DNA from 3 places in the Pseudonocardia sp. ICBG1034 genome. Region 1 is predicted to be linked to each of the others. Evidence: riboswitches for the same ligand, from Rfam matches in the RefSeq annotation. Region 1 holds a riboswitch; each other region holds the start of a gene.
The links. A riboswitch is a leader RNA that binds a small molecule or an ion and turns the genes downstream of it on or off. The one in region 1 is predicted to bind cobalamin.

Region 1 (7,224 bases):
GCGGCGTGCCGAGCTGCCCGGGCAGCGCGGCGAATCGCGGCCCGGAGGCGTCGATCAGCGCGCGGAACGGGCCGGAGCCGTGGCCGGGGATGTAGGTGGCGGCCGAGCGGGCGGTGGAGTGGACCGGCAGGTCCTGCTCGGCCTCGGTCAGGACGACGCGGGCGTGCGCGGCCAGCTCCCACGCGACCGACACCCCGGCGATGCCGCCGCCGACCACCAGCACGTCCGCCGTCTCCATGCCCGCGACGATAGGTCGGCGGCCCCCGGGAAAACCGGTGGCCCCGGCCCGGGCGGTCGTCGTAGCGTCGCCGCCATGCTGATCCGGTTCCTCTGAGCGGCCCGCGGAGTCGATCTCCGCGCTCCGCCGCCGGCCCGTGACGTCCACCGGGCCCGGAACCGTCGCCGCCCTCGTGCGGCCCTTCCGGCGTCCCCGCGCGTCACCGGCCCTCCGCACCCGGTCCGAGTCCGACCCGATGCTCCGAGGAGGTCGTATGCCCACGACCCGACACACCCCTGTCCCCACCGCCGACACCGGTCCCGCCGGGGCGCCCACCCCCGCCAACCGCGCCGAGCGTCGCGCGGCGAGGCGCGGCCGGTCCGGCGCCCCGGGCGGCCCGCCGGCACCGCGCACGGCGGGGCCCGCCCCGCAGGCCCGCCCGGCCCACGTCCGCACGGACTTCGCCGCCCGCCGCAGCGGCTGAGGGGACGGGCACGATCACGGATCGGGCACCGGGGACGTCGGCGGGCGACCCTCCGCGTGCCCGATCCGTGATCACTCCCGGCGGTGCGGCCCGGCGCGGGAGCGACGTGGAAGGCTGGACGCCGTGACCGTCACCGTCTGGTGGGCCGCCCCGGCCGATCCCGGCGACCGCGCCGACCTCGTCGCGCTGCTGGACGCCCATGAACGCGAGCGGCTCCTCGCACTGCGCAGGCACGAGGACCGCGCCCGCTACCTCGCCGCGCACGCCCTGGCCCGGCTCGTGCTCGCCGAGCGGCTCGACGCCGACCCCGCCGCGCTCGTCCTGGACCGGACCTGTCGCTGCGGGGAGCCGCACGGCAAGCCTCGCCTGGCCGGGCGCGGCGACGACCCCGGGTTCTCGCTGACCCACTCCGGCTCGCTGGTCGGCGTCGCGGTCGGGACCGGCCCGGTCGGCGTCGACGTCGAGGCGCACCGCCCGCTGTCCGGCCTCGACGGTCTCGTCCGGCACGCCCTCTCCCCCGCCGAGCTCGCCGCGGGCACGCCCGACGGCACCGGGTTCCTGGTCACCTGGACCCGCAAGGAGGCGCTGCTCAAGGCCACCGGCGAGGGCCTGTCGAGTCCGATGGACGCGATCACGCTGTCCCCGCCGCACGCCCCGGCCCGGGTGCTGGGCTGGACCGGCACCGGCGGGAGCTGGTGGGTCGCCGACGTCGCCACCGGCCTCGACGACCACCCGGGCGCCGTCGCCGGGGCGGGACCGGTGGCCCCGGTCGTCACCGTCGCCGACGGCGACGCGGTCCTGTCGGTGCGCCGGGGCACGATGCACGGGTGATGGTGAGGTGACCGCGGCGGCCGACCGCTGGGTGCTGCATCTCGACATGGATGCGTTCTTCGCCTCCGTCGAACAGCTGACCCGGCCCACCCTGGCCGACCGGCCGGTCCTGGTCGGCGGCGCGGGACCGCGCGGCGTCGTCGCGGGGGCGAGCTACCAGGCGCGGGTGTTCGGGGCCCGCTCGGCGATGCCGATGGGGCAGGCGCGGCGGCGCTGCCCGCACGCGACCGTCCTGCCGCCCCGGTTCTCGCTGTACAAGGCGCTGTCCGAGGAGGTCATGGCCGTCCTCGGCGAGTTCTCCCCGGTGCTCGAGCCGGTGTCGGTCGACGAGGCGTTCGTGGAGCCGCCCGACCTCGTGGGGGCCTCCCCGGACCGGGTGCGGGAGTGGGGCACCCGGCTGCGCGGCGCGGTGCGCGAGCGCACCGGGCTGCCCGCCTCGGTGGGTGCCGGGTCGGGCAAGCAGGTCGCGAAGATCGCCTCCGAGCTGGCCAAGCCGGACGGGCTGCGGGTGATCGCCCACGCCGAGCAGGCCGCCGTGCTCGACCCGCTCCCGGTGCGGTCGCTGTGGGGCATCGGGCCGGTCTCCGGCGAGGCACTGCGGAAGATCGGGATCGAGACGATCGGACAGCTCGCCGCGATGGACGCCCGCGAGGTCGCCGGGGTGCTGGGCGGTGCCGTCGGGTCCGAGCTGCACCGCCTGGCCCGCGGTGTCGACGACCGTCCGGTCGCCCCGCGCGGCGCGGCCAAGCAGATCAGCGCGGAGACGACCTTCGACGCCGACCTGACCGCGATGAGCGCGGTGCACACCGCGGTGGAGTCGATCTGCGTCGCCGTGCACCGGCGCCTGGTCGCCGACGGCCGGACCGCCCGAACCGTCACGGTGAAGGCGCGGACCGGGGACTTCACCACCCACACCCGGTCCGAGACGACCCCCTTCGGGACCCGGGACCTGGCGACCCTGGTCGCGGTGGCCCGGCGGCTGGCCGAGGGCGCCGTCGGCGAGGGCGGGGTGCGGCTGCTGGGGGTGTCGGTGTCCGGCTTCGGCGACGAGCCGCCACTGGCGCTGTTCGACGCGGTGCCGTCGGAGAGCGGGTGGACGACGGCCCCGGCCCCCGACGCCCCGCCCGCGGCCGCCCGCCCGGCCGCCGCGGCGGGGGTGACCGTGCTCGACGCAGCTCCGGAGAACGACGCGGCCACCGGGACCGGCGCGACCGAGGAGCCCGGCGACGCGCCCGGCCCGATCCGCCCGGACCGGCCCGACCGCGAACCCGACCCGGACCGGCCCTGGCGCGCCGGCGACGACGTCGCCCACCCCGAGCACGGCCACGGCTGGGTCCAGGGCGCCGGGCACGGGCGGGTCACCGTGCGGTTCGAGACCGCGCTCACCGGCCCCGGCCGCACCCGCACGCTCGACGCCGCCGATCCTGACCTCACCCGGGCCGACCCGCTGGGCAGCTGGCGGGCCTGAGCCCGGGCCCCGGGTGGGTTCAGCCGATCAGCGGGCTGCGGTGCGGCGGTGCGACGCGGCTGCCCTCGGCGATCCGGACGCGCAGCGTGGGAGCGGTGCGGGCCAGACCGTCGAGGACGGCGCCGAGCGCGGCGTCGCCCGCGGGGTCGCCCCCGACCAGCAGCACCGCGGCATCGGCGGGCCCGGCGGCGGCCCAGGCCCCGATCCGGGCGACGGCGTCGCGCGGTGTGACCGGCTCGACCCGCCACGCCTCGGCGTAGAACAGGGCGGTCGACTCGGCCTGCGGGAAGGCGAAGACCGTCCCGGCCTCGGCCAACAGGTCGTGCGCACCCGTGCGGGACGCGTCGTCGCCGGACGGATCGGTACCGAGCACCGCCAGGTCGTGGCTCATCGCATGTCCTCCTCGAGGGTCCGCGCCCTCATCAGTGGGAATCCGCGACGACGGGCAGTGTCCTGGCTCCCGGATCGGTACGCCCTCCCCGGCCTTCCCACCCTCGCGGGCGGTGGCGCCGGTGTGGGGAGGGCACTCCCCGGTGACAGTGGCGGGACCGCGCCGGACTCGCACCGGCTTCCTGTTCCGTCGTCGGCCGGAGCCCATCACGCGACCGGGTTAGCGGTCAACCGTCCCCCGCCCGGCCACTCCCCGCAGATGGTCGAGCAGGTCGTGCTCGGTCAGCGTCCCGAGCAGCGGCCCGTCCGGCCCCTCCCGCACGGGCAGCGCGGCGCCCCGGTGCGCGGCGAGCACCCCGAGGACGTCGTGCACGGAGCCGTGCGGGTCCAGGGCGGGCAGCTCCGGGTCGGGCGTCGTGCCGTCGGCGGGCCGCATGACCTGGGCGACGACGACCCGGCGCAGTGCCTCGTCGGTCGGGGTGTCGGCGGCGAGGTCGATCCCGCGTCGCAGCAGCTTGAGCGTGTAGATGTTGTCCCGCGACACCAGGTTCGACAGGCCGGTGGCCAGGACGACGGCGGCCATCAGCGGCAGGATCAGGGCGTAGTCGCCGGTGAGCTCGAACACGATGAGCACCGCGGTGATCGGGGCGTGCGCGGCCCCCGCGAACACCGCCGCCATGCCGACCAGGCCGAACGCGCCGGGGTGCAGGTCGAGCGCGGGGAACAGGCCCGCGGCGGCGTAGCCGAAGGCGGTCCCGGCGGTGCCGCCGACGAACAGCGACGGCGCGAAGACCCCGCCGGAGCCGCCGATGCCGATGGTGAGGCTGGAGGCGAGGATCTTCCCGACGACGAGCAGGAGCAGGAACCCGACGACGTACCGGCCGCCGATCGCGGCCTCCAGCACCGGGTAGCCCACGCCGTACATCTGGGGCAGCGCCAGCAGCAGCGCGCCGAGCAGCAGCCCGCCGGCGGCCGGGCGCAGCCACTCCGGGCCGCGCCAGACGGCGTCGCAGGCGTCCTCGACGGCGTAGAGGATGCGGGCGAAGGCCCAGCCCAGCAGCCCCGCGAGCAGCCCGAGCAGCGCGTAGAGCGGCAGCTGCGCGGGGCTGCCCAGGTCGAAGTGCGGCAGGGTCAGGATCGCGCGGTCCCCGGCGATCACCTCGGCGACGACGTTCGCGACCACCGAGCTGATCACCAGCACGCCGAACGCCTCGGCGCTGAACGACCGCAGGATCAGCTCCAGGCCGAACACCACCCCGGAGATCGGGGCGTCGAACGTCGCGGAGATCCCGCCCGCGGCGCCGCAGGCGACCATCAGGACCAGCCGGGTGGCGGGCACCCGCAGCCACTGCCCGATGGCCGAGCCGAGCGCGGAGCCGATCTGCACGATCGGGCCCTCCCGGCCGACGGAGCCGCCGGTGCCGATGCAGATCCCCGACGCGAGCGCCTTCACCGCGGCGACGGTGGCCGGGATCCGCCCGCCCCGGCGCGCGACGGCGAGCATCACCTCCGGCACCCCGTGCCCGCGGGCCTCCGGCGCGAACCGCTGGACCAGCGGGCCGTACACGAGGCCGCCGAGCACCGGGGCGACGAGCAGGAACCAGACCCCCAGCCCGGGCAGGTGCGGCGAGGCGACCCGGCCGGCGTCGGAGAAGTCCTCCCGGCCGGTGACCAGCCACGTCACACCGAGGATCAGCTCGTGGAACAGCACCGACCCGATGCCGGCGCCGATCCCGATGACCGTCGCCAGGCCGACGAGCCCGGGCCGGGTGCCGACGAGCGCGCGGTGCAGCGCGCGGACCGCGGTCACCGGGCACCGTCCTCGGCGGGCACGGGCGCGACGGCCCAGTCGGTCTCGCCGACCTCGCCCGCGGCCTCGGCGAAGCGGCGCAGCGCGTCGCGGACCGCGGTGCGCTCGGCGGCGGGCAGCGTCGCGAGCAGCCGGTGCATCTCGGCGCGGCGCAGCCGGGTGACCTCGTCGACGAGCGCCCGTCCGGCCGGACTGAGCGCGACGGCGACCTCGCGGCGGTCGTCACCGGTGCGGGTGCGCGCGACGAGGCCGCGGGTCACCAGCCGGTCGCACATCCGGGTCGCCGTCGACGCCGACACGGTCAGCGCCCTGGCCAGGTCGGCCGGTCGCCGGGTGCCGTACTGGGCCAGCACGACCAGCGCGCGGTACTGGGGCAGGGTCACGTCGCCGGCCGTGTCACCGCCGGTGTGCTCGCCCGCGGCGGCCAGGGACCGGGCCACCACGGAGAGCATCGCCCGGCTCGCGGTCATCACCGCGTCGACGACGTCATCGATCTCGTCCGTCACGCCCGCGATCGTTGCACATTGCAAACTTGCAGTGTGCAACGAGTTGTCGGGGTCACCCCCCGACGGGCGCCTGCAGCCCCGCGACGGGCCCGATCACGACGATCGCCGGCGGGCTGATCTCCTGCTCGGCCGCGACCTGCTCGGCGGTCTCCAGCGTCGCGCGGACCGACCGCTCGATCCGGGTGGTGCCGTCCTGCACGATCAGCACCGGGGTGTCGGCCGGGCGGCCGTGGGTGATCAGCGCCTCGGCGAACTTCCCGAGCCGCTCCACGGCCATCATCAGCACGATGGTGCCGGTCATCCGGCCCAGCGCGGTCCAGTCGGTGAGGCTGCGCGGGTCACCCGGCGCGACGTGCCCGGACACGACGACGATCTCGTGCGCGACCCCGCGGTGGCTCACCGGCGTCCCGGCGACGGCCGGTGCGGCGAAGGCGCTGGTGATGCCCGGGACGACGGTCACCGGCACCCCGGCCGCGGCGCACGCCTGGACCTCCTCGAACCCGCGGCCGTAGACGAACGGGTCACCGCCCTTGAGGCGGACCACGAACTTCCCGGCCCGGGCGTGGGAGATGAGCAGCTCGTTGATCCGCTCCTGGGCCATGGCGCGGCCGTAGGGGATCTTCGAGGCGTCGATGACCTCGACCTCGGGGGACAGCTCGTCGAGGATGTCGCGCGGGCCGAGCCGGTCGGCGACGACGACCTCGGCGCGGGACAGCAGCCGCCGTCCGCGCACGGTGATCAGCTCCGGGTCGCCCGGGCCGCCACCGACCAGCGCGACACCGGCCTGCGGGGGCTCGGCGGACTCGTCGACGACACCGGCGGCCAGCGCCTCGACCAGCGCGGTGCGCACGGCCGCGGACCGCCGGTGCGCGCCCCGGGCCAGCACGCCGACGGTGAGCCCGTCGTAGCCGCCGGTGGCGGGGGTGACCGCGGTGCCCTTGTCGCCGTCGTCGGCGCGGACGCAGAACACGCGGTCCCGCTCGGCCTCGGCGACGACGGCGGCGTTGGTCGCGGCCTCGTCGGTGGCCGCGATCGCGTACCAGGCGCCGGCGAGGTCGCCGTCGGTCCAGCGGCGGGCCGTCCAGGTGATCTCCCCGGCCGAGGCCATGCCCTCGACCGCCGGGGTGACCTCGGGCGAGACGACCTCGACGACCGCTCCCGCGGCGATCAGGCGGGCGACACGGCGCTGGGCGACCTGTCCCCCACCGACGACGACGGCCCGGCGGCCGGCCAGGTCCAGCCCGACCAGGTACTGCTCGTGGTGCGCGTTCAACGACGTTCCTCTCCCGGACTCCGACGCCCGGCGGTGGCAGCGGTTCCCTGCGCGGGCCCCCCGCTCGACGGCGACGCCGGACGATAGCCGGGCCCGCATGTTTCGGAGGAGACCCCGGAGGGCAATCCCACATCCGCCGATCGGGCGGCCACGGCGACGGTGACGCCCTGACCAGCGGTCTTACCGACGACCAGGTGGGCCCCGTCGCCGGCGGCGAGCAGCGCGGCGGCCTCTGCGACCGACGG
Region 2 (7,224 bases), 1.5 Mb from region 1:
GGTGATCGCGTGGAACGACAGCGCCTCCGCGCTGCGGTCGGCGAACTGCACCGCCGCGTCGCTGCCGGGCGCGATGCGCTGGGTGAACAGCGCGTCGGAGAAGCCCATGAGGCCCAGGCCGACCGGGCGGTGACGCAGGTTGGACCGGCGGGCCTCGGGAATCGTGTAGAAGTTGATGTCCACGACGTTGTCGAGCATCCGCACCGCGGTGGTCACCGTGCGGCGCAGCCTGTCGGCGTCGAGCCCGTCCGCGGTGACGTGCGCGGCGAGGTTCACCGAGCCCAGGTTGCAGACCGCGACCTCGCCCTCGTCGCCGGCGCGGGTGTTGAGGGTGATCTCGGTGCACAGGTTCGACGAGTGCACCACCCCGGCGTGCTGCTGCGGGCTGCGCAGGTTGCACGGGTCCTTGAACGTGATCCACGGGTGCCCGGTCTCGAACAGCATGGTCAGCATCCGGCGCCACAGCTCGACCGCGCGCACCGTGCGGTGCACCCGGATCTCCCCGCGCGCCGCGGCCGCCTCGTACTCGCGGTACCGCTGCGCGAACGCGGTGCCGTAGAGGTCGTGCAGGTCGGGCACCTCGTCCGGGGAGAACAGCGTCCACTGCGCGTCGGCCTGCACCCGGCGCAGGAACTCGTCGGGCACCCAGTTCGCGGTGTTCATGTCGTGGGTGCGGCGGCGGTCGTCGCCGGTGTTCTTGCGCAGGTCGAGGAACTCCTCGATGTCGACGTGCCAGGTCTCCAGGTAGGCGCACGCCGCGCCCTTGCGCTTGCCGCCCTGGTTCACCGCGACGGCGGTGTCCCCCGCGATCTTGAGGAACGGCACCACGCCCTGGGAGACGCCGTTCGTGCCCCGGATGTGCGCGCCGAGCCCCCGGACCGGGGTCCAGTCGTTGCCCAGCCCGCCGGAGTACTTCGCCAGCAGCGCGTTGTTGCGGTAGCCGCCGAAGATCGACTCCAGGTCGTCGTCGACGGTGGTGAGGAAGCACGACGACAGCTGGGGGCGGGTGGTGCCCGAGTTGAACAGCGTCGGGGTCGAGGCCATGAAGTCGAAGCTCGACAGGAGCTCGTAGAACTCGACCGCCCGCGCCTCGCGGTCGACCTCGCGGACCGCCAGCCCCATCGCGACCCGCAGGAAGAACGCCTGCGGCAGCTCGAAGCGCACGCCGCGCTCGTGCAGGAAGTAGCGGTCGTAGAGGGTCTGCAGGCCGAGGAAGCCGATCTGCAGGTCGCGCTCGGGGCGGATCGCGGCGGTGACCCGGTCCAGGTCGAAGGTCGCGAGCTCGGGGTCGACCAGACCGATCGCGATGGCGTGGCGCAGGTAGTCCTTCGTGTAGGCCGCGTACCGCTCGGCCATCGTCGCGTGGTCCGGGGTCTCCCGGGTGTCCGACAGGTGCGACACGGCCTCGGCGCGCAGCCGGTCCAGCAGCAGTCGCGAGGCCACCAGGGAGTACGCGGGCTCGCGCTCGACCAGGGTGCGGGCGGCCAGGACCAGTGCCTGGGCCAGCTCGTCGGCGGTGATGCCGTCGTAGATCGTGCGGTCCAGCTCGGCGAGCACCCTGTCCGGGGTCACGTCCTCGATGCCGGCGCAGGCCTCGTCGAGCACCGCGGCGACGCGGACCCGGTCCAGCGGGGCCCGGCTGCCGTCGGGATGGGTGACGTGCACGACCGGGGCGTCCGCGGCGGCGGTGTCCCCGCCGTCGTGCGCCCGGGCCCTGGCCTGCTGCTCGCGGTAGAGCACGTAGGAGCGGGCGACCTTGTGGTGGCCTCCGCGCATCAGGGCGAGCTCGACCTGGTCCTGGATCTGCTCGACGTGCACGGCGCGCGCCGGGTGCCGGGTCAGCGCCGCGACGACCTGGTCGGTCAGTCCGGCGACGAGGTGGTGCAGCCGCGACGACGCCGCGCCCGAGTCCCCCTCGACCGCCAGGAACGCCTTGGTCGTCGCCACCGAGATCTTCGTGGCGTCGAATCCGGTCTCGGACCCGTCGCGCCGGATGACGCGCAGGGCCGGTGGTGCTGCTGCCGGTGCAGCGGTGGAAGCCGTCACGGGCTCTCTCCTCGCGAGTCGCCGTCCCTCCGGGGGCGGGCGCGGTACGAGGAGGCGGTGGGTCGGCGTGTCGTCGGCGGCCCACCGCACCCTGGCGCCGTCCCACGAGGCCCCGGAGCAGCGCGCACCGGTCGGCACGCGCACCGGTGGCAGGTCTTCGGACTCACGGGCGCACTGCGCACACCTACTGGCCGTCGCTTCCCGGGATCACTCCCAGTGCTGTTGACGGCGGTCGTTCCCGTTCACCGCTGCGGGGCAGTCCCGGATTCCCACCGGGTTCCCTCTTGCCTCACCGGCCCGTGCGGACCGGTGAACCACCAGCGCCCCGGACACTACATCTGGGGTCTGGACACGATCGACCCCCCTATCGGTTCCGGTTTCGACGACCATCGAGTCACGCACGGTGAACGTCGCCGGTCACGGGCCCGGCGGTCCCTTCCGTTCGACGGGTCCGCGCGGATACCGTCGGCCGCACTGTTGCCACCGTTGTGCAGGAGAGTGCGATGACCACCGGAACGGACCTCGACGCCGAGCACTGGCTGCGCCGGTGGGACGCCCAGCAGGAGCGCTACATCCCCGACCGGGAAGAACTGTTCGCGCTGGCGCTCGACGTCGTCGACCGGCTCGCCGGCACCCCCGCCCGGCTGCTCGACCTCGCCTGTGGGCCCGGGTCGTTCGCGGCCCGCGCGGCGGCGCGCTGGACCGGGGCCGAGGTGGTCGGCGTCGACGTCGACCCGGTCATGCTGGAGCTGGCCCGGCGGACCACCGGCGAGCGCGTCCACTGGGTCGACGCCGACCTCTCGCGTCCCGGGTGGACCGACGCCGTCGGCGGCGGGCCGTTCGACGCGGCCGTCTCGGCCACCGCCCTGCACTGGCTGCCCGAGCACGCGCTGCCCGGGCTCGCGCAGCGCCTCGCGTCCGTGCTGCGCCCCGGCGGGGTGTTCGTGGACGTCGACACCCTGCTCGCCGACCCCGCCCGGCCACGCCTGGCCGAGCTGACCCGCACCCTGCGGGTCGAGCGCACCGACCGGGGACTGGCGACCGGCGAGGACTTCCGGGCCTGGTGGGACGCGCTCGCCGACGAGCCCGCCCTGGCCGACGGGTTCGCCGAGCGGGAGCGCCGCTTCGCCGGCCGGGTCACCGGCGGGTCGTCGCTACCGGCCTGGGAGCAGGCGCTGTCCGGCGCCGGGTTCACCGAGGTCGGGACGCTCACCCAGACCTTCGACCGGCGGACCCTGGTCGCGATCCGCTGATCACCCGAGCCGGGCGCGCGCGAAGTTCGCCCAGGCGAACGTGTTCGGCCGGGCCGCCTCCAGCCCGGTGAGCCCGGCCGCCACGCCGACGTTCCAGTCCCGCACACCCCACACCAGGGCGCCCGACTCGGTGCGCAGCAGACCGAGGATCCGGGCGAACGCGTCGGTGCGCGCGGCGTCGTCGGTGGTGGCGACGGCGGCGTAGTAGAGGCGGTCGATCTCCGGGCTGCGGTAGCCGGTGAAGTCGTAGGTCGGGGTGCTGGTCAGCATCCGGCGTCCGATGTAGTCCGGGATCGGCAGCGAGCCGGTGCTGTTCTGGGAGAACACGCCCTGCTGCCGGATGGCCCGGAAGTAGCCCGACGACGGCAGCGGCCGCGCGGTGACCCGCAACCCGACCTCGCCGAGCTGGCGCGCGACGAGTGCGGTGGCGGCGTCGAAGGTCGGGTCGGCGCCGCTGGTCTGCAGCTCGATCGCCGCCCCCTGCGCCCCGGCCTCGGTGACGAGCGCGCGGGCCCGCGCGACGTCCCGTGCCACCGGGCCCACCCCCGCCGGGTGGTAGCGCAGTCCCTGGCCGAACATGTCGTCGCCGACCCGGCCGCGCCCGAGCAGCACGACCCGCACGAGCTCCTCGCGGTCGATGCCCAGCCGCACCGCCTCGCGCAGCCGCGGGTCGGAGAACGGTGCCCGGTTCACCCGCATCACCAGGAACTGGCTCGCCGAGGCCGGCGCGGACAGCGCCGAGGCGCGCTGCTCGCCCCCCAGCCGGGCGGCGCCGGTGGGGGTGAGGTCGTGGGCGTAGTGCACCTGGCCGGACAGCAGGGCGCCGATCCGGGCGGCCTCGTCGTCGACGGGCAGGAACTCCAGCTCACGTACGCCGGGCGCGCCGTCCCAGTGATCCTCCGACGCGGTGTAGACGGTGGACCCGCCCGGGGTGAACGACGCGAGCCGGAACGGCCCGGTCCCGTTCGGACGGTCGAACGACGTCGTCCCGGCCTTGACGATCTCGGTACCGGGCGCGCCCCAGGCCAGCGGGAACAGCGTGTTCGGCCGGGTCAGCACCAGCTCGACCTCGCTCGGCGACACCGCCCGCGAGGCGGCCGCGTCGAGGTCGCGGAACAGGGTCGCGGCGATCGCGGTGGTCGCCGGGTCGGTGATGCGGGCCAGGGTGGCGAGCACGTCGTCGGCGGTGAGCGGGGAGCCGTCGTGGAAGCGGGCCGCGCGCAGCCGGATCCGCCACCGCCGCCCGGTCGCGTCGCTCTCCCAGGACTCGGCCAGCCGCGGCTCGGGGGTCATGTCCTGCGACCACCCGGTGAGGGTGTCGAAGCACGCCTTGGCCCGGGCCTGGTCGACGTAGAGCGGCAGGACGTGCGGGTCCAGCGACTCGCGCGAGCCGCCGGTCGCGAAGGCGACCCGCAGCCGCTCCTCGCCTGTCCCGCCGCCGGAGCAGCCGGTGAGGGCGAGCGCGGCGACGCCGAGCGCGCCGGTCAGCACCCGGCGCCGGGACAGCTCGGGCGGGGTCATCCGGCGGCCCGCCCGGTGTCCGAGGCGCGCAGGCCGGGGGTGAACACGTGCCCGTCGAGGACGGCCGGGCGGGGCGCCGTACCCGGTCCGCCCGCGCGGATCCAGTCGGCGACGGCGTCGGTCGTCGCAGCGTCCAGGACCGCACGCAGCCACACGGGCCGCGCACCGGCCCGTCGCGCGGCCGGGGTGGGTCCGACCACGACGACGTCGGAGTCGGCGCACGGGCCGAGGCACTCGCTGGTCCGCAGCCGCGCGTGGCCCTCGATGCCCCGGGTGAGCCGGTCGAGCAGCCCGTCGTGGTGGGGCCGGTCCAGGCCCGGGTGCTTGCGACCGGAGCCGCAGCAGCATCCCCGGCAGACGGTGACGGCGGACAGCGCAGACATGGTCCGACCCTACGTGACATATGACGGATTGTTCAGACGTCGAGGGTGACAATCCGGTGAGTGCGGCCACCGCCACGCGGGAACCCTCCGGTCCCACACCCCGGACACCAGGAGATCCCCATGAGCCACCACGTCCTCGAGGCCGCCGGCGTCAGCACCCCGGCCACCGTCGTCGAGAAGCTGCACGACGCCGCCCGCGCGAGCACCGCCTGCGCCTCGGCCATGGTCGCCTCCGGCGGCATGGAGACCGAGGTGCTCCTCGCCCTCGACGCCGCCGACCTCTGTACCGCGGCCGCGAGCGTGCTCGGCCGCCGGACCGGGGACAAGGCGGTCGGCGAGGCCGCCGCGTCGGCGGCCGCGCTCGCCTGCGAGGCCAGCTCGGCCGCCTGCGGCGCGCACGCCGACCACCACGAGCACTGCCGGCTGCACGCCGAGGTCACCCGGGAGACCGCGCAGCTGCTGCGCGAGCACGCGGGCGCCTGAACGCTCCGGCTCAGCCGGCCGGGACCGGCTGCGGTGCCGCGGCCACCCGGCCGTCGACGAGGGTCACGACCCGGTCCGCCGACGCGACGGCGACCGGGTCGTGGCTGATCAGCAGCACCGCGGTGCCGTCCTCCCGGCAGACGCGCCGCAGCTCGGCGAGCAGCAGCGCGCGGTGCCCGCCGTCCAGCGCCGAGGTGGCCTCGTCGGCCACCAGTACCGCGGGCCCGGCGAGCAGGGCCCTCGCCACCGAGGCGCGCTGGAGCTGACCGCCGGACAGCCCGCCCGGGCGGCGCGCGGCCGTCGCGGCGGGGACCCCGAGCCGCTCCAGCAGCGCGACGGCGGCGGCGCGGGCGTCGGCCGGGGACCGCCCGCGCAGCAGCACGGCCGGCCGGGCGACCTGGTCGAGGACCGGGCGGTGGTCGAGGAACGCGGACCGGCAGTCCTGGTGGACGTACTGCACGGCGCGCCGGTCGCCCGCCGGGTCCCGGCCGCCGACGCGGACGGTCCCCGAGCAGGGGGTCAGCCCGGCCAGGGCCCGGCCGAGCGTCGTCTTGCCCGCCCCCGAGGGCCCGGTCAGCGCGACGAACCCGCCCCGCCCGACGGCGAGGTCCACCCCGGACAGCAGCTGCGCCCCGCCCGCGGCCCGGACCCCCAGATCCGTCACCTCGAGCATCGCCCCGACCGCCGCCGGTGGTGGCCGGGACGCGGTCGGGGCGGGTGCACCGAGCAGCGCGGCGGCCGGGCCGGTGCGCACGACCCGGCCCGCGGCGAGCTCCAGCAGCGTCACCGGGACGGCGGCGGCGAGCCTGCGGACGGCGTCGAGGTCGTGGGTGAGCAGCACGAGCGCCGTGGAGCCGGCGGCCAGCACGGCGAGCCGGTCGAGCACCGCGTCGGTGGTGACCGGGTCCAGTCCGGTGGTCGGCTCGTCGAGGACGACGACGGCCGGCCCGGGCACCAGCGTCTGGGCCAGCGCGACCCGCTGCTGCTGTCCGCCGGAGAGCCGGTGCGGGTGGCGGCGGAGCAGGTGCGGCTCGGCTCCGAGGCCGGCCCGCTCGCAGGCCTCGGTGACCGCCCGGGCCCGGGCGGTCCGGTGCCGTCGACCGCGACCGTGCACGGTCGCGGCGAGCTCGTCGAGGACCGGCCCGACCCGACGCACCGGGTCCAGGACCCGGCCCGGGTGCTGCGGGAGGTGCCCGACCCGCCCGGCGCGGCGCGTCCGCAGCTCCCGCGGGGCGACGCCGAGCAGCTCGGCGGGCCCGATCCGCACCGACCCGTCGAGCGCCACCCCGGTGGCGGCCTCGCCGAGTAACGCCAGCCCGAGCGTCGACTTCCCCGCCCCGGACGGCCCGATGACGGCGAGCACCGCACCGGGCGCGAGATCGAGGTCGACGCCGTCGAGGAGCACCGTCCCGTCGACGGTGCGTGCGGTCAGCCCGCGGACCGACAGCGCGCTCACACGACCGCCCCCGTCCGGTCCGCGAGCCGGTCCACCAGCACGTTCGTCCCCGCGGCGAGCGCGACGAGCAGACCCGCCGGCA
Region 3 (7,224 bases), 1.5 Mb from region 1:
GGTCTTCTTCGACTTGACGATCTCCAGCTCGCGGGAGGCCGACGGGTAGTCGAGGAACAGGTGCAGGCAGCGGCGCTTGAGCGCGGCGGCGAGGTCGCGGGTGTTGTTCGAGGTCAGCAGCACGTACGGGCGCTGCTCGGCGACGAAGGTGCCGATCTCGGGCACGGAGATCTGGAACTCGCCCAGGGTCTCCAGCAGGACGGCCTCCAGGGCCTCGTCGGCGCGGTCGACCTCGTCGATCAGCAGCACGACGGGCTGTTCGGAGCGGATGGCCTCCAGCAGCGGGCGCGGCGCGAGGAAGCGCTCGGAGAAGAACACGCTCTCCTGGGACCCGATGCGGTCGACCGCGGAGGCGAGGTCGGGGGCGTCCTCGACGAGCTGCCCGATCTTCTCGCGGAGGATCTGGGTGTACATGAGCTGCTTGCCGTAGTCCCACTCGTACAGGGCCTTGGTCTCGTCCTGGCCCTCGTAGCACTGCAGGCGCAGCAGCCGGCGCCCGGTGGCGACGGCGAGCATCTTCGCCAGCTCGGTCTTGCCGACCCCGGCGGGCCCCTCCAGCAGCAGCGGCTTGTCCAGCCGGGTCAGCAGGAACACCGTCGTGGCCAGGCGGGTGTCGGCGATGTAGCCCTGCTCCCGCAGGGTCTCGATCACCTGGTCGACGGACTCGAACGGACCGGTCGAGGCGACGGCGTCCGCCGCCTCGGTCACAGTGGGGACGACAGCCTCGGACACGCGGATATCTCCTTCGCGGGCCGCACCGGCTCTGGTGCGGAGAAGAGCGGGGCGCAGCCAGCGGGCCCACCCACCCGAGTATCACCTCGGATGGCTGGGCCCGCTGGTGCGACGGTGGACGTACTGACCTGCGGATCAGGTCAGCAGGTCGTCCAGGTCACCGTTGATGGAGTGGTCGACGACCGGGCGGACGGTCTCGAACGTGCACTCCTTCGGGTTGCCCGGGGTGCAGGCGTCGCCGAGGACGTGGTTGGTGATCCGGTCGACGTCGGCCGCGTCACCGACGATGGTCGGCGCGTTCTCGTAGAACTTGGTCGGGCCGATGCCCAGCCGGTTCTTCGAGTAGGTGTCCTGCTTGACGTCGGCGAACTTCTCCGGGATGCCCACGTCGCGCAGCAGCCGGATGGAGGCGGCGAGCGCGGCGTCGGCGGCCTGCGGCTTGGTCATGCCGCGGGTGTCGACCCCCATCGCCTCGGCGATGTCGGCGAAGCGCTCGTACACGACGGGCATGTTGAACGCCCACACGCGGGGCAGCGCGATGGCGTTGTTCAGGCCGTGGTGGGTGTCGTAGAACGCCGACACCGCGTGGCTGATCGAGTGGATGATGCCGAGACCACCGGAGTTGAACGCCTGGGCGGCGATGTACTGCGCGTACATCATGCCCTCGCGGCCGGAGAGCTCCTGGCCGTTCCAGACGGCCTTGCGCAGGTTCTGCGAGGTCAGCTTGATCGCGTGCAGCGCGTTGCCCAGCGACGGCTGGAAGTCCAGCCGCGAGACGTAGGGCTCCGAGGCGTGCGCGAGCACGTCGAACCCGCACTGCGCGGTGTAGTCGATCGGGCAGTCGTAGTAGAGCACCGGGTCGTCGATCGCCAGGGTGGTGACCGAGGCGTCGTCGAACGCGACGTACTTGTGCGGGTTGTCGGGGTCGGTCGTGGTGTCGGTGATGACGTAGGCCCACGAGGTCTCCGAGCCGGTGCCGGCCGTGGTGGAGACCGCGATGTGCGGCGGGTTGGCCGGGTTCTCGGACTTGTTGAAGCCCTCGAACTCGTTGACGTTGCGGCCGTCGTGCGCGACCGAGATGCGCGCGCCCTTGCAGGCGTCGTGCGAGGAGCCGCCGCCGATGGAGACGAACGAGTCGCAGTTGTTCTGCTGGTAGAGGCCCACAGCGTCCATGACGTTGTAGTCCTTGGGGTTCGACTCGACCTTGTCGTACAGCACGACCTCGAGGCCGTGGTACTTCATCGACTCGACGATCTTGTGGACGATGTCGGTGCCCCGCAGGCCCGACGTCATGACCAGGGTCTTCTTGAAGCCCAGCTTCAGGGCCTCCGGGCCGATGAGCTCGTGCGACCCCGGACCCATGAGCGCACGGGGGAACGGGTGGAACTCCTTGATGGGGAACGGCTTGAGCAGCTCGTCTACCTGCATGTCAGCCCTTTCTGAGGCAGGTGGATGGGTCGAGACCGCACGCTATGACCCCTGTGGCCGCGGGCACAGGGGTGATCGCCATTACCCCTCGGGAGACCGGGCAGGTTCCCCCTCCGAACGGAGGGGCGCAGGGTGAGGTCGCCCTCGACCCGGCCGCCGGGGAGGGTGTGACAGTAATGCCAATGTATGGCAACAGGGATCGCTCGGCAACAGTCTGTCCGGCCGGTCCGGGGTACTGTCGGCTCGCCGACGGTTCGTGCCGGCCCGACGACGGGGCGTCACGAGGCAAGAGGGAACCCGGTGGGAATCCGGGACTGCCCCGCAGCGGTGAACGGGAACGACCGCCGTCAACAGCACTGGGAGTGATCCCGGGAAGCGACGGCCAGTAGGTGTGCGCAGTGCGCCCGTGAGTCCGAAGACCTGCCGCCGGTGCGTGCGCCGTCCGGCGTGCGCGGATCCGTGGCCTCGCGGGAGGGCCGGGCGGACGACCGGGCACCGTCGTGCCCGGCGGTCGCAGGCGCCCCGTGCCGGCGACGGGTCCTCCACCGCACTCGCGAGGAGAGAGGGCCGTGAGCATTCCTTCCAGCAGCACCATCGGCAGCACCGTCCTGGGGTACCCCCGGATCGGACCGGACCGGGAGCTCAAGCGGGCGACCGAGGCGTACTGGGCCGGGCGGACCGACGCGTCCGCACTGCACGACGTCGCCGCCGGGCTGCGCCGCGACACCTGGACCGGGCTGCGTGACGCCGGGCTCGGCTCGGTGCCGGGCAACACGTTCTCGTTCTACGACCACGTCGGAGACACCGCGCTGGCGGTCGGGGCGGTGCCGGAGCGCTTCGCCGGCGTCACCGACCCGCTGGAGCGGCTGTTCGCGATGGCCCGCGGCCGCACCGGCGCCCCGGCCTGCGAGATGACCAAGTGGTTCGACACGAACTACCACTACCTGGTCCCCGAGGTCGGCCCGGACACCCGGCTCGCGCCGGGCAGCCGCAAGGCCCTCGACGAGTTCCGCGAGGCCCTGCGCAGCGGCGTCACCACCCGTCCGGTGCTGGTCGGGCCGGTGACCTTCCTGCTGCTGTCCAAGCCGACCGACGGCGCCCCGGCGGGCTTCCGCCCGCTGGACCTGCTCGGACCGCTGGTCGAGGTCTACCGCGACCTGCTCGCCGAGCTCGCCGAGGCGGGTGCGGAGTGGGTGCAGCTCGACGAGCCCGCCTTCGCCGCCGACCGGACGCCGGAGGAGGTCGCGGCGCTGCGCCGGGCCTACGACCGGCTCGCCTCGGCGACCCGGCGGCCCAAGATCCTCGTCGCGTCGTACTTCGGTGAGCTGGGACCCGCCCTGCCCGCGCTCGCCGCCACGGCCGTCGAGGGGCTGGCGCTCGACCTCGTCGCGGGGGCCGCCGACCTCGCCGCCCTCGACTCCGGAGGCCCGGCGGTCCCGGGGCTGGACCGGAAGGTGGTGCTGGCCGGCGTCGTCGACGGGCGCAACGTGTGGCGCACCGACCTGGACCGGGCGCTGGCGACGGCGCAGCGGCTGGTCGGCGTCGCGGGGCGGGTCGAGGTCTCGACCTCGTGCTCGCTGCTGCACGTCCCCTACGACCTGACCGCCGAGACGGCCCTGCCCGGCGACGTCGTCGACATGCTGGCGTTCGCCCGGCAGAAGGTCACCGAGGTCGTGCTGCTCGGGCGCGCCCTGCACGAGGGGCCCGACGCGGTCGCGGCGGAGCTCGACGCCGCACGGGCCACCCGGGAGCGGGTCGCCGCCACCGCGCGCCGCGACGAGCGGGTGCGGTCCCGGCTCGACGCGCTCGGCCCCGACCACTACCGGCGCAGTCACGGCGACGTCCGGGCGACGGTCCAGCGCGCGGCGCTCGGCCTGCCCGTCGTTCCCACGACGACGATCGGTTCTTTCCCGCAGACCGCGCAGATCCGGCGCGACCGGGCCGCGCACCGCTCCGGTGTGATCGACACCGGCACCTACGCCGAGCGGATGCGCCAGGAGATCGTCCGCGTGGTGCGGCTGCAGGAGGACATCGGGCTCGACGTCCTGGTGCACGGTGAGCCCGAGCGCAACGACATGGTCCAGTACTTCGCCGAGCACCTCGACGGCTTCGCCACCACCGAGCACGGCTGGGTGCAGTCCTACGGCTCGCGGTGCGTACGCCCGCCGATCCTGCACTCGGACGTGTCCCGGCCCCGGCCGATCACGGTGGAGTGGGCGCGGTTCGCCCAGTCGCTGTCCGACGCGCCGGTCAAGGGGATGCTGACCGGCCCGGTGACGATCCTGGCCTGGTCGTTCGTGCGTGACGACCAGCCGCTGGGTGACACCGCCCGGCAGGTGGGGCTGGCCCTGCGCGACGAGGTAGGAGACCTGGAGGCCGCCGGGATCCGGATCATCCAGGTCGACGAGCCCGCGCTGCGCGAGCTGCTGCCCCTGCACGAGCGGGACCGGCCCGGGTACCTGGACTGGGCGGTGGACGCGTTCCGGCTGGCCGGCGGGGCCGTCGCCGACGCCACCCAGATCCACACCCACCTCTGCTACTCCGAGTTCGGCGAGGTGGTGGGGGCGATCGACGGGCTCGACGCCGACGTCACCACCGTCGAGGCGGCCCGGTCGCGGATGGAGGTGCTGGCCGACCTCGGACCGGGGGTCCCGCGCGGGCTCGGCCCGGGCGTCTACGACGTCCACTCGCCCGAGGTGCCCGGCACCGACGAGCTGGTCGACCAGCTCGGTGCGGCGCTGCGCCACATCGGACCGGACCGGCTGTGGGCCAACCCGGACTGTGGGCTGAAGACCCGCGGTGAGGCGGAGACGGTGGCGGCCCTGACCAACCTGGTCGCCGCGGCCCGCCGGGTCCGGGACTCGGCGACGACCGGCTGACCCCGTGTCGCGACGCCCCGCGGCTCCCCGGCCGCGGGGCGTTGCTCACGCCGCCATTGATTGAACAGATGGTCAGATGTAGTCATATGGGGTGATCGCACGAAAGATGGCCGCGCTGCTCGCGGCCGCCGCCCTGGTGCTGACCGGCTGTGGCGCCGGCACCGGCGCCGGCGGCACCGGGACCCCCGACCCGGCCGGTGAGCTGACCGTGGCCCTGCAGTTCCCGCCGCGCGCCGACTACGCCTTCGACGCCGACGACGGCGCCCGGCTGCAGTCCCTCGGCGTCGCCGAGACCCTGACCACGGTCGACGCCGACGCCCGCCCGGCGCCGATGCTCGCGACGGCCTGGGAGCAGCAGGGCAACGCCTGGCGGGTCACCCTGCGCCAGGACGTGCGGTTCCACGACGGCACCCCGCTCACCCCGGACGCCGTCGTCACGGCGCTGCGCTACGTCGCGGGCGTCGAGGCCCCGCCGCGGGCGATCCGGGGCATCGGCTTCGCCGTCACCCCCGACGGCGCCGACGCCGTGCGGATCACCACCACCGAGTTCGACCCGGTGATGCCGCTGCGCCTGTCCAGCGGCAACCTCGGCATCCTCGCGCCCGCCGCCTACGCCGGCGGCGGGGCGCCGGCCTACCTGCGCACCGCGACCGGCCCGTTCGTGCTGGACTCGGTCAGCGGCGCCGACTCCGCGCAGCTGGTCCGCAACGACGACTACTGGGGCGAGCCGGCGGGTGCCGCCCGGGTCACCGTCCGCTACGTCGAGGACCCGCAGGCCCGCGCGCTGGCGATCCAGGCCGGCGACGTCCAGTTCGCCGAGGGGCTGCCGCAGGCCCAGCTGGCGCAGGTCCGCGCCGCCGGCGCCGAGGTCGTCGAGTACCCCAACGCGCGCACCGTGCCGCTGCAGCTCAACCAGTCCGCGACGCCGTTCTCGGACCTGCGGGTCCGCCGGGCCGTCACCGCGGCGCTCGACCGCCCGGTGCTGGCCCAGCAGGTCCTCGCCGGTGGGGCCGCACCCGCGGCCGACCTGTTCGGCGCGGCCGTGCCCTGGGGCGAGACCGCGCCGCCGCCCGGGGCCGACGTCGCCCGCGCCCGGCAGCTGCTCGCCGAGGCCGGCTACACCGAGCAGAACCCGCTGACGGTGCGGCTGTGGACCTTCCCGAACCGGCCCGAGCTGCCCGCGCTGGCGAACGCGATCCAGGCGATGCTCGGTGCCGCCGGGGTGAAGGTCGACATCACCGTCGGGAACTACGAGGCCCAGGAGCCGAAGGTCCTCGCCGGTGACTACGACATGTTCCTCAACTCGCGCAGCTACCTGTCCGACTTCCCGGACGCGGCGAGCACGCTGACCTCGGACTACACCTGCGACGGCAGCTACGCCATCGACCAGTACTGCAACCCCGCCTACGACGCGCTGGTCGACCGGCTCAACTCCACCGAGGACCCGGCGGCCCGCCAGCAGCTGTTCGGAGAGGCCGCCGCGATGCTGACCCGCGACGCCGTCGGCGTCATGGTCGTGCACCCGCGCAACACCGCCGTGCTGCGCGGCGCCACGGGCTTCGTCCCCGACCCGCTGCAGATCCGCCCGGTGCTGCCGCAGCTCTCCCCGACCACGGGGTGATCGGGCTCCTGCTGCGCCGGCTCGCCGTCGTCGGGCCGGTGCTGCTGGCCGCGTCGGTGCTGGTGTTCGCGCTGCCGCGGCTGGTCGGCGTCGACCCGGCGCGGGCGGTCCTGCGGGCCCGCAGCGCCGAGGCGGTGCCGGACCCGGCGACCGAGGCGCGGCTGCGGTCCTCGCTGGGACTGGACGCGCCGGTCACCGAGCAGTACCTGCGCTGGCTGGGCGGGGTCCTGCGCGGCGACCTCGGCCACGGCTACGTCGCCCGGACCCCGGTCGCCGGGCAGATCGCCGACGCCGCGGCGGTCTCCGGGCTGCTCGCGGTGCTCGCGCTCGCCCTCGCGGCGGTCGTCGGCATCCCCGCCGGGGCCTACGCGGCACGCCGGCCCGGCGGACTGCTCGACCGGTTCCTCGGGCTGGGCACGGTCGCCGGGGTCGCGGTGCCGGAGTTCGTGCTCGCCCCCTGGCTGGTGCTGGTGTTCGCGGTGTGGGCCGGGGCGCTGCCCGCGCTCGGCTGGGGCGACCCCGCCCACCTGGTCCTGCCGGTGCTGACCCTCGCCGCCTACCCGG

Region 2: linked by a shared signal. The riboswitch ahead of KPF22_RS04650 (ribonucleoside-diphosphate reductase subunit alpha) and the one ahead of KPF22_RS11465 (hypothetical protein) in region 1 are both predicted to bind cobalamin.
Region 3: linked by a shared signal. The riboswitch ahead of metE (5-methyltetrahydropteroyltriglutamate--homocysteine S-methyltransferase) and the one ahead of KPF22_RS11465 (hypothetical protein) in region 1 are both predicted to bind cobalamin.

Annotation. Positions count from the first base shown of each region.
Region 1 covers NZ_JAHLEK010000015.1:2,114,719-2,121,942, reverse strand. Annotated here, with positions in the region: gene KPF22_RS11485 (FAD-binding oxidoreductase) at 1-238, opposite strand, end outside; gene KPF22_RS11480 (hypothetical protein) at 492-701, shown strand; gene KPF22_RS11475 (4'-phosphopantetheinyl transferase superfamily protein) at 825-1,532, shown strand; gene KPF22_RS11470 (DNA polymerase IV) at 1,579-3,000, shown strand; gene KPF22_RS11465 (hypothetical protein) at 3,020-3,391, opposite strand; cobalamin riboswitch at 3,426-3,614, opposite strand; gene KPF22_RS11460 (chloride channel protein) at 3,611-5,200, opposite strand; gene KPF22_RS11455 (MarR family winged helix-turn-helix transcriptional regulator) at 5,197-5,706, opposite strand; gene cobA (uroporphyrinogen-III C-methyltransferase) at 5,759-6,979, opposite strand; gene KPF22_RS11445 (cobalamin biosynthesis protein) at 6,976-7,224, opposite strand, start outside.
Region 2 covers NZ_JAHLEK010000015.1:634,373-641,596, forward strand. Annotated here, with positions in the region: gene KPF22_RS04650 (ribonucleoside-diphosphate reductase subunit alpha) at 1-2,046, opposite strand, end outside; cobalamin riboswitch at 2,177-2,380, opposite strand; gene KPF22_RS04655 (trans-aconitate 2-methyltransferase) at 2,550-3,299, shown strand; gene KPF22_RS04660 (ABC transporter substrate-binding protein) at 3,300-4,820, opposite strand; gene KPF22_RS04665 (hypothetical protein) at 4,817-5,203, opposite strand; gene KPF22_RS04670 (hypothetical protein) at 5,324-5,686, shown strand; gene KPF22_RS04675 (ABC transporter ATP-binding protein) at 5,697-7,142, opposite strand; gene KPF22_RS04680 (ABC transporter permease subunit) at 7,139-7,224, opposite strand, start outside.
Region 3 covers NZ_JAHLEK010000015.1:622,725-629,948, forward strand. Annotated here, with positions in the region: gene KPF22_RS04610 (MoxR family ATPase) at 1-732, opposite strand, end outside; gene mdo (NDMA-dependent methanol dehydrogenase) at 868-2,160, opposite strand; cobalamin riboswitch at 2,394-2,603, shown strand; gene metE (5-methyltetrahydropteroyltriglutamate--homocysteine S-methyltransferase) at 2,730-5,039, shown strand; gene KPF22_RS04625 (ABC transporter substrate-binding protein) at 5,131-6,660, shown strand; gene KPF22_RS04630 (ABC transporter permease) at 6,657-7,224, shown strand, end outside.